DNA from 3 places in the Streptomyces sp. NPDC089919 genome. Region 2 is predicted to be linked to each of the others. Evidence: riboswitches for the same ligand, from Rfam matches in the RefSeq annotation. Region 2 holds a riboswitch; each other region holds the start of a gene.
What was found. Region 2 has a riboswitch for thiamine pyrophosphate ahead of thiO (glycine oxidase ThiO). Riboswitches for the same ligand answer to the same signal wherever they lie in the genome.

Region 1 (2,258 bases), on a different contig from region 2:
GTCCTCCTGGAACTTCTTGCTCACCAGGAAGTCGATCAGCGCCTTGCCGCCGGCCTCGTTCTTCGCGCCCGTCAGGAGGCCGGCGAACTCGGTCTGCCGGAAGCAGGTGCCGGTGGCCACCCCGGTCGGCGCGGTGGCCGGCTGGGGCTCGGAGTACAGCACCTCGACCGGCGGGCTGGAGGCGTAGGAGACCACCAGCGGGCGGTCGGCCTTGGCCTTCTTGCCGCCGGCGGAGCCGGAGAAGCGCTCGTTGTAGGCCTGCTCCCAGCCGTCGACCACCTCGACGCCGTTGGCCTTGAGCTTGCTCCAGTAGTCCTGCCAGCCCTGCTCGCCGTACTTGCCGACGGAGGCCAGCAGGAAGCCGAGGCCGGGCGAGGAGGTCGCGGCGTTCTCGGTGACCAGGAGGTTCTTGTACGCCGGCTTGACCAGGTCGTCGAGGGTGACCGGGGGCGCCAGCTTCTTGTCGGCGAAGTACTTCTTGTCGTAGTTGACGCAGATGTCGCCGGAGTCGACCGGGGTGACCCGGTGCTGCGCCTTGTCGAGCTGGTACTCGTCCGGGATCCCGGCCAGGCCCTTGGCCTCGTACGGGGTGAAGACGCCGTTGTCGAGGGCGCGCGAGAGCAGGGTGTTGTCCACGCCGAAGAAGACGTCCCCGCGCGGGGAGCCCTTGGTGAGGATCTCCTGGTTGAGCGCCGCGCCCGCGTCCCCGCTCTTGAGGATCTTGACGGTGTAGCCGCTCTGCTTCTCGAACTCCTTCAGGACCGCCGGGGTGGCGTTGAAGGAGTCGTGGCTGACGAGGGTGACGGTCGTGGACTTCGGCGACTCGCCCGCCCCGGCCTTGTCCTTGCCGTCGCCGCCGCAGGCGGTGAGCGTCGACACGCCCAGGGCGGCGACCAGCGCCGCGCCCGCCATCTTCTTGGTGGTGCTCACGAAAATTCCTCCTGGAGTGACCAGGAGAAGACGCGGCCCGGCCCCGGCGCTCATCAGGAGCGGACGCCGGGGCAGGGCGCAACAGCTTGAGGTGATGACCGAACTTCCTACCCGGAATGACCCGGGCGAGGTTCAGAGGGTCTGCGGCTTGACGGTGCCCGCACTCTCAGCGCTGTGGCGCTCCCCTGTCGGAATATGCAGATGTACGGGAGCCAGGTTACCGCTCGCTGGCCGCGAGCTGACCGCACGCTCCGTCGATCTCCTGGCCCCGGGTGTCGCGGACGGTGACCGGCACGCCGTGGTTGGCGATCGCCTGGACGAAGGCCCGCTCGTCCTCGGGCCGGGAGGCGGTCCACTTGGAGCCGGGGGTGGGGTTCAGCGGGATCAGGTTGACGTGCACCCGCTTGCCCTTGAGCAGCCGGCCGAGCAGGTCGCCCCGCCAGGCCTGGTCGTTGATGTCGCGGATCAGCGCGTACTCGATGGAGATGCGGCGGCCGGACTTCTCCGCGTACTCCCAGGCCGCGTCCAGGACCTCGCGGACCTTCCAGCGGGTGTTCACGGGCACGAGGGTGTCGCGCAGCTCGTCGTCGGGGGCGTGCAGCGAGACCGCGAGGCGGCACTTGAAGCCCTCGTCGGCGAACCGCAGCATCGCCGGGACCAGGCCGACGGTGGAGACGGTGATGCCCCGCTGGGACAGGCCCAGGCCGTCGGGCTCGGGGTCGGTGAGCCGGCGGATGGCGCCGACCACGCGCTTGTAGTTGGCCAGCGGCTCGCCCATGCCCATGAAGACGATGTTGGAGAGCCGGGCCGGGCCGCCGGGCACCTCGCCGTCCCGCAGTGCCCGCATGCCGTCGACGATCTGGTGCACGATCTCGGCGGTGGACAGGTTGCGGTCCAGGCCCGCCTGGCCGGTGGCGCAGAACGGGCAGTTCATGCCGCAGCCGGCCTGGGAGGAGATGCACATCGTCACCCGGTCGGGGTAGCGCATCAGCACGGACTCGACGAGGGTGCCGTCGTGCAGCTTCCACAGGGTCTTGCGGGTGGTGTCGTCGTCGCAGCTGATGTGCCGGATGACGGACATGAGGTCCGGCAGCAGCTCCTGCTGGAGCTTCTCCCGGGAGCCGGCCGGGATGTCGGTCCACTCGGCCGGGTCGTGCGCGTAGCGCGCGAAGTAGTGGGTGGAGAGCTGCTTGGCGCGGAACGGCTTCTCGCCGATCGCGGCCACCGCCTCGCGCCGCTCGGCCGGCGTGAGGTCGGCCAGGTGCCGGGGCGGCTTCTTCGCTCCCTTGGGCGCGACGAAGGTCAGTTCTCCCGGGACGGGGCGGGCC
Region 2 (2,258 bases):
CGGGCAGGGCGCCGGCCAGCGGGCGGTCGGCGGCCTCGACGACGGTCACGGCGCAGCCGGCGGCGCGGGCCGCGGTGGCGAACTCGGCGCCGATCCAGCCGGCGCCGACCACCACGATCTCCCGCCCCTCGGCGAGCACCGGCGCCAGGCGCGCGGCGTCGTCGAGGGTGCGCAGCAGGTGGACGCCCGGGACGCCGGCGCTGCCGGGCAGGGCGACCGGCTCGGCGCCGGTGGCCAGGACCAGGACGTCGTACGGGACCGGGCCGGCTTCGGTGTCCAGCTCGTGCTCGGCCGGGCGCAGGCCGGTCACCTCGACGCCGAGCCGCAGCTCGACGGCCAGGGCCTCGAAGTCGATGTCGAAGGCGGAGTCCTCGGCCTTGCCGAGCAGCACGGCCTTGGAGAGCGGTGGCCGGTCGTACGGCTGGTGCGGTTCGGCGCCCAGCAGGGTCACCGGTCCCGTCCAGCCCTGTTCGCGCAGGGCCACGGCCGTCTGCACCCCGGCCATGCCCGCCCCGACGATGACGGCGCCCCGGCCCGTCCCCCGCGTCCCGCTCAGCTGCTCGCTCACGGTCCCACCCTATACATCTGACGAACCGTCAGGAAATGGGGGTCCGGCGGCCCGGCCGCCCGCGCCCCGGCCGGGCGGCCTTACCCGCACTCGAGCCGGGGGATAGTCTGGCGGGCGTACCTATCGCGGGAGCCCGGACGTACCGGGCTGAGAGGGAGGCTGCGCGGCCTCCGACCGTACGAACCTGATCCGGGTCATGCCGGCGAAGGGAGGGGCTGGACACCCATGCACTCATCCACATCCACCGGACGTCCGCCCGGCGAGCGGGGATCGGACGTCCTCGTCATCGGCGGCGGGATCATCGGCCTGGTCACCGCCTGGCGGGCGGCCCAGCGAGGGCTGCGCACCGCGCTGGCCGACCCGGCGCCGGGCGGCGGGGCCGCCCAGGTCGCGGCCGGCATGCTCGCCGCGGTCACCGAGCTCCACTACGGCGAGGAGACCCTGCTGGGCCTCAACCTCGCCTCCGCCCGCCGCTATCCGCAGTTCGCCGCCGAGCTGGCCGAGGCCAGCGGGGGGCTGGACATCGGCTTCCGCGCCTGCGGGACCCTCGCCGTCGCCCTGGACGCCGACGACCGCACCCACCTGCGCGAACTGCACGCACTCCAGCGGCGCTGCGGGCTGGAGTCGGAGTGGCTGAGCGGGCGCGAGTGCCGGCGGCTGGAGCCGATGCTGGCGCCGGGCGTCCGGGGCGGGCTGCGGGCCGACGGCGACCACCAGGTCGACCCCCGGCGGCTGGCCGCCGCGCTGCTCGCCGCCTGCGCACGGGCCGGGGTGGTCTTCCACCGGGCCGCCGTGGAGCGGCTGACCGTCACCGGCGGCCGGGCCGCCGGGGCGGTCCTGGACTCCGGCACCCGGCTGGCCGCCGACCAGGTCGTCCTCGCCACCGGCAGCCTCAGCGGCCGGCTGGACGGGCTGCCGCCGGAGGTGGCCCCGCCGATCCGTCCGGTCAAGGGCCAGGTGCTGCGGCTGCGGGTACCGGGGGCCTACGCGCCCTTCCTGACCCGGACGGTCCGCGCGGTGGTCCGCGGCAGCCAGGTCTACCTGGTGCCCCGGGAGAACGGCGAGCTGGTCATCGGCGCCACCAGCGAGGAACTGGGCTGGGACACCACGGTCACCGCCGGCGGGGTGTACGAACTCCTGCGCGACGCCCACGAGCTGGTGCCGGGCATCACCGAACTCCCGCTCACCGAGACCCGGGCGGGCCTGCGCCCGGGCTCCCCCGACAACGCCCCGCTGCTCGGCCCGACCGAGCTGCCCGGGCTGCACCTGGCCACCGGGCACTACCGCAACGGCGTCCTGCTGACCCCGGTCACCGGCGACGCCCTGGCGGAGGTCCTGACCACCGGCGAACTGCCCGCGGAGGCGCGGCCGTTCACCCCCCGGCGGTTCTCGGCCGGCGCTCCGTCCGCCGGGCCGGCCGGCCGCACCGCACGTGAGGAGTCCCTGGTATGACCGTGTCCGTCAACGGAGAGCCGCGCGAGGTCGCGGCCGGGACCACGCTGGAGGCCCTGGTCGCCACCTTGACCGAGGCCCGGTCCGGAGTGGCCGCGGCCGTCAACGAGACCGTCGTGCCGCGCGGGCAGTGGCCCGCGACCGCGCTCGGCGAGGGCGACCGGGTCGAGGTCCTGACCGCGGTCCAGGGAGGCTGAGCATGACCGACGACCGTACGGACGCGTTCGTCCTGGGGGGC
Region 3 (2,258 bases), on a different contig from region 2:
CCAGGCACCACGCGGCCATGATCGAGCCGCCGCGGGAGACGATGCCGGTCTTGCGGCGGGCGGTCAGCGGGACGTACGGCAGCAGCACGCCGGCGTGCACCGTCATGTAGTCCACGCCCTGCTCGGCCTGCTCGATGACCGTGTCCTTGTAGATCTCCCAGGTCAGGTCCTCGGCGCGGCCGTCGACCTTCTCCAGGGCCTGGTACAGGGGCACGGTGCCGATCGGGACCGGGGAGTTGCGCAGCACCCACTCGCGGGTGGTGTGGATGTTGCGGCCGGTGGAGAGGTCCATGACCGTGTCGGCGCCCCACTTGGTCGCCCAGGTCATCTTGTCGACCTCCTCCTCGATGGAGGAGGTGACCGCGGAGTTGCCGATGTTGGCGTTGACCTTCACCAGGAAGCGCTTGCCGATGATCATCGGCTCGATCTCCGGGTGGTTGACGTTCGCCGGGAGCACCGCGCGACCTGCGGCGATCTCCTCGCGGACGACCTCGGGGGAGACGTTCTCGCGGATCGCGACGTACTCCATCTCCGGGGTGATCTCGCCCCGGCGGGCGTACGCGAGCTGCGTGACGGCCTGGCCGCCCCGGCCGCGGCGGGGCTGCCGCGGGCGGCCCGGGAAGACCGCGTCGAGGTTCTTCAGGCCACCGCGCGGCGAGGTGTGCTTGATGCCGTCGTCCTCGGGGCGCACGGGACGGCCCGCGTACTCCTCGGTGTCGCCGCGACCGATGATCCAGTTCTCGCGGAGCGGGGCCAGGCCCCGGCGGACGTCGGTGTCGACGGCGGGGTCGGTGTACGGACCGGACGTGTCGTAGAGCGTGACGTCCTTGCCGTTGGTGAGGTGGACCTGTCGGACGGGCACCCGGAGGTCGGGGCGGGAGCCCACGACGTACCCCTTGTGCCAGCCCGGCGTGCGCTCGTCCTGGCTGGTGGCAGGCGTGCGTGCATCCTGAATGGTCATGAGACCTATCTCCCTACGCCGGCATTACCCGGTAACAGGTTCGGCGGTCGACGCAGCCTCCTCCCGTACCCGCTCGTCGTCCTCGACGCGCGTACGGTGATCAGCGCCCTCTCAGCCCGGTGCTCCGAGCTCCCGCGTTGTGCAAAGGTGCCCCCACGCTAGCGTCATCTGTGTGGCGCTGAACAGTGGGCCCCCTCATCTCTTGCGATGATCGGCCGGTGACCACCTCTCCGCAGCGCCCCAGGAACCCCGGCGACCACCCGGACCACTCCGACCGTGCGGGCCACGACGGGCACTCCGACCACAGTGGCCACGGGCACGGGGGACACGACGGTCACGGGCGCTCCGGACACGGCGGCCATGGAGGTCACGGCGGGCACGGGCACGGAGGCCACGGCGGGCACGGGCACGCGCACAGCCACGGACCGGCCGCGCCCGGCTCCCGGCACCTGCGCAAGGTCATCGCCGCCGTCCTGATCCCCTTCGCCGCGGCCGTGGTCATCGGCATGGCGGTGCTCTGGCCCGGCGGCACCCCCGACCACTCCCGGACCGGCGTCGGCTTCGACCGGCAGACCCAGCAGGGCCAAGTGGTCCGGCTGGAGCGGGTGGACTGCAAGGACGTCAACGCCGCACAGGTCCCGCCGACCGGGGACACCTCCACCCCCGAGGGCCGCGAGGCGGTGCAGTCGCAGAACGGGCAGTGCAAGAAGGCCACCGTCGAGGTGCGCAGCGGCCCCGACCGGGGCCGGACCTTCGTCGAGATCGTCCAGCCGGGCGCGCCCCGGCAGTTGAGCGACGGTCAGGAGGTCGTGGTGGCGTACGCGCCCGACGCTCCGCGGGATCTCCAGTACTCGGTGATCGACGTGAACCGGAAGCTGCCGCTGGCGCTGCTGGCCGGCATCTTCGCGGTGGCGGTGGTGCTGGTCGGCCGGCTGCGCGGGGTCACCGCGCTGATCGCGCTGGTGGTGAGCTTCGCGGTGCTGACGCTGTTCATCCTGCCGGCCATCCTCCAGGGGTCGAACCCGCTGCTGGTGGCGGTGGTCGGGGCCAGCGCGATCATGCTCATCGCGCTGTACATGTGCCACGGCCTGACGGCGCGCACCTCGGTGGCGGTGCTCGGCACCCTGGTCTCGCTGGTGCTGATCGGGCTGTTGGGCTCGCTCTTCATCGACTGGGCGTTCCTGAGCGGCAACACGGATGACAACACCGGCCTGATCCACGGCCTGTACCCGCACATCGACATGAGCGGCCTGCTGCTGGCGGGTGTGATCATCGGATCGCTCGGCGTGCTCGACGA

Region 1: it holds a riboswitch for thiamine pyrophosphate, as region 2 does, so the genes downstream of both, AB0O40_RS15935 (thiamine ABC transporter substrate-binding protein) here and thiO (glycine oxidase ThiO) in region 2, are expected to answer to the same signal.
Region 3: it holds a riboswitch for thiamine pyrophosphate, as region 2 does, so the genes downstream of both, thiC (phosphomethylpyrimidine synthase ThiC) here and thiO (glycine oxidase ThiO) in region 2, are expected to answer to the same signal.

Annotation. Positions count from the first base shown of each region.
Region 1 covers NZ_JBFBGK010000032.1:49,502-51,759, forward strand. Annotated here, with positions in the region: gene AB0O40_RS15935 (thiamine ABC transporter substrate-binding protein) at 1-930, opposite strand, end outside; TPP riboswitch at 1,017-1,127, opposite strand; gene rlmN (23S rRNA (adenine(2503)-C(2))-methyltransferase RlmN) at 1,148-2,258, opposite strand, start outside.
Region 2 covers NZ_JBFBGK010000177.1:6,252-8,509, forward strand. Annotated here, with positions in the region: gene AB0O40_RS36680 (FAD-dependent oxidoreductase) at 1-505, opposite strand, end outside; TPP riboswitch at 684-796, shown strand; gene thiO (glycine oxidase ThiO) at 794-2,020, shown strand; gene thiS (sulfur carrier protein ThiS) at 2,017-2,217, shown strand; gene AB0O40_RS36695 (thiazole synthase) at 2,220-2,258, shown strand, end outside.
Region 3 covers NZ_JBFBGK010000005.1:56,540-58,797, forward strand. Annotated here, with positions in the region: gene thiC (phosphomethylpyrimidine synthase ThiC) at 1-961, opposite strand, end outside; TPP riboswitch at 955-1,107, opposite strand; gene AB0O40_RS03830 (YibE/F family protein) at 1,147-2,258, shown strand, end outside.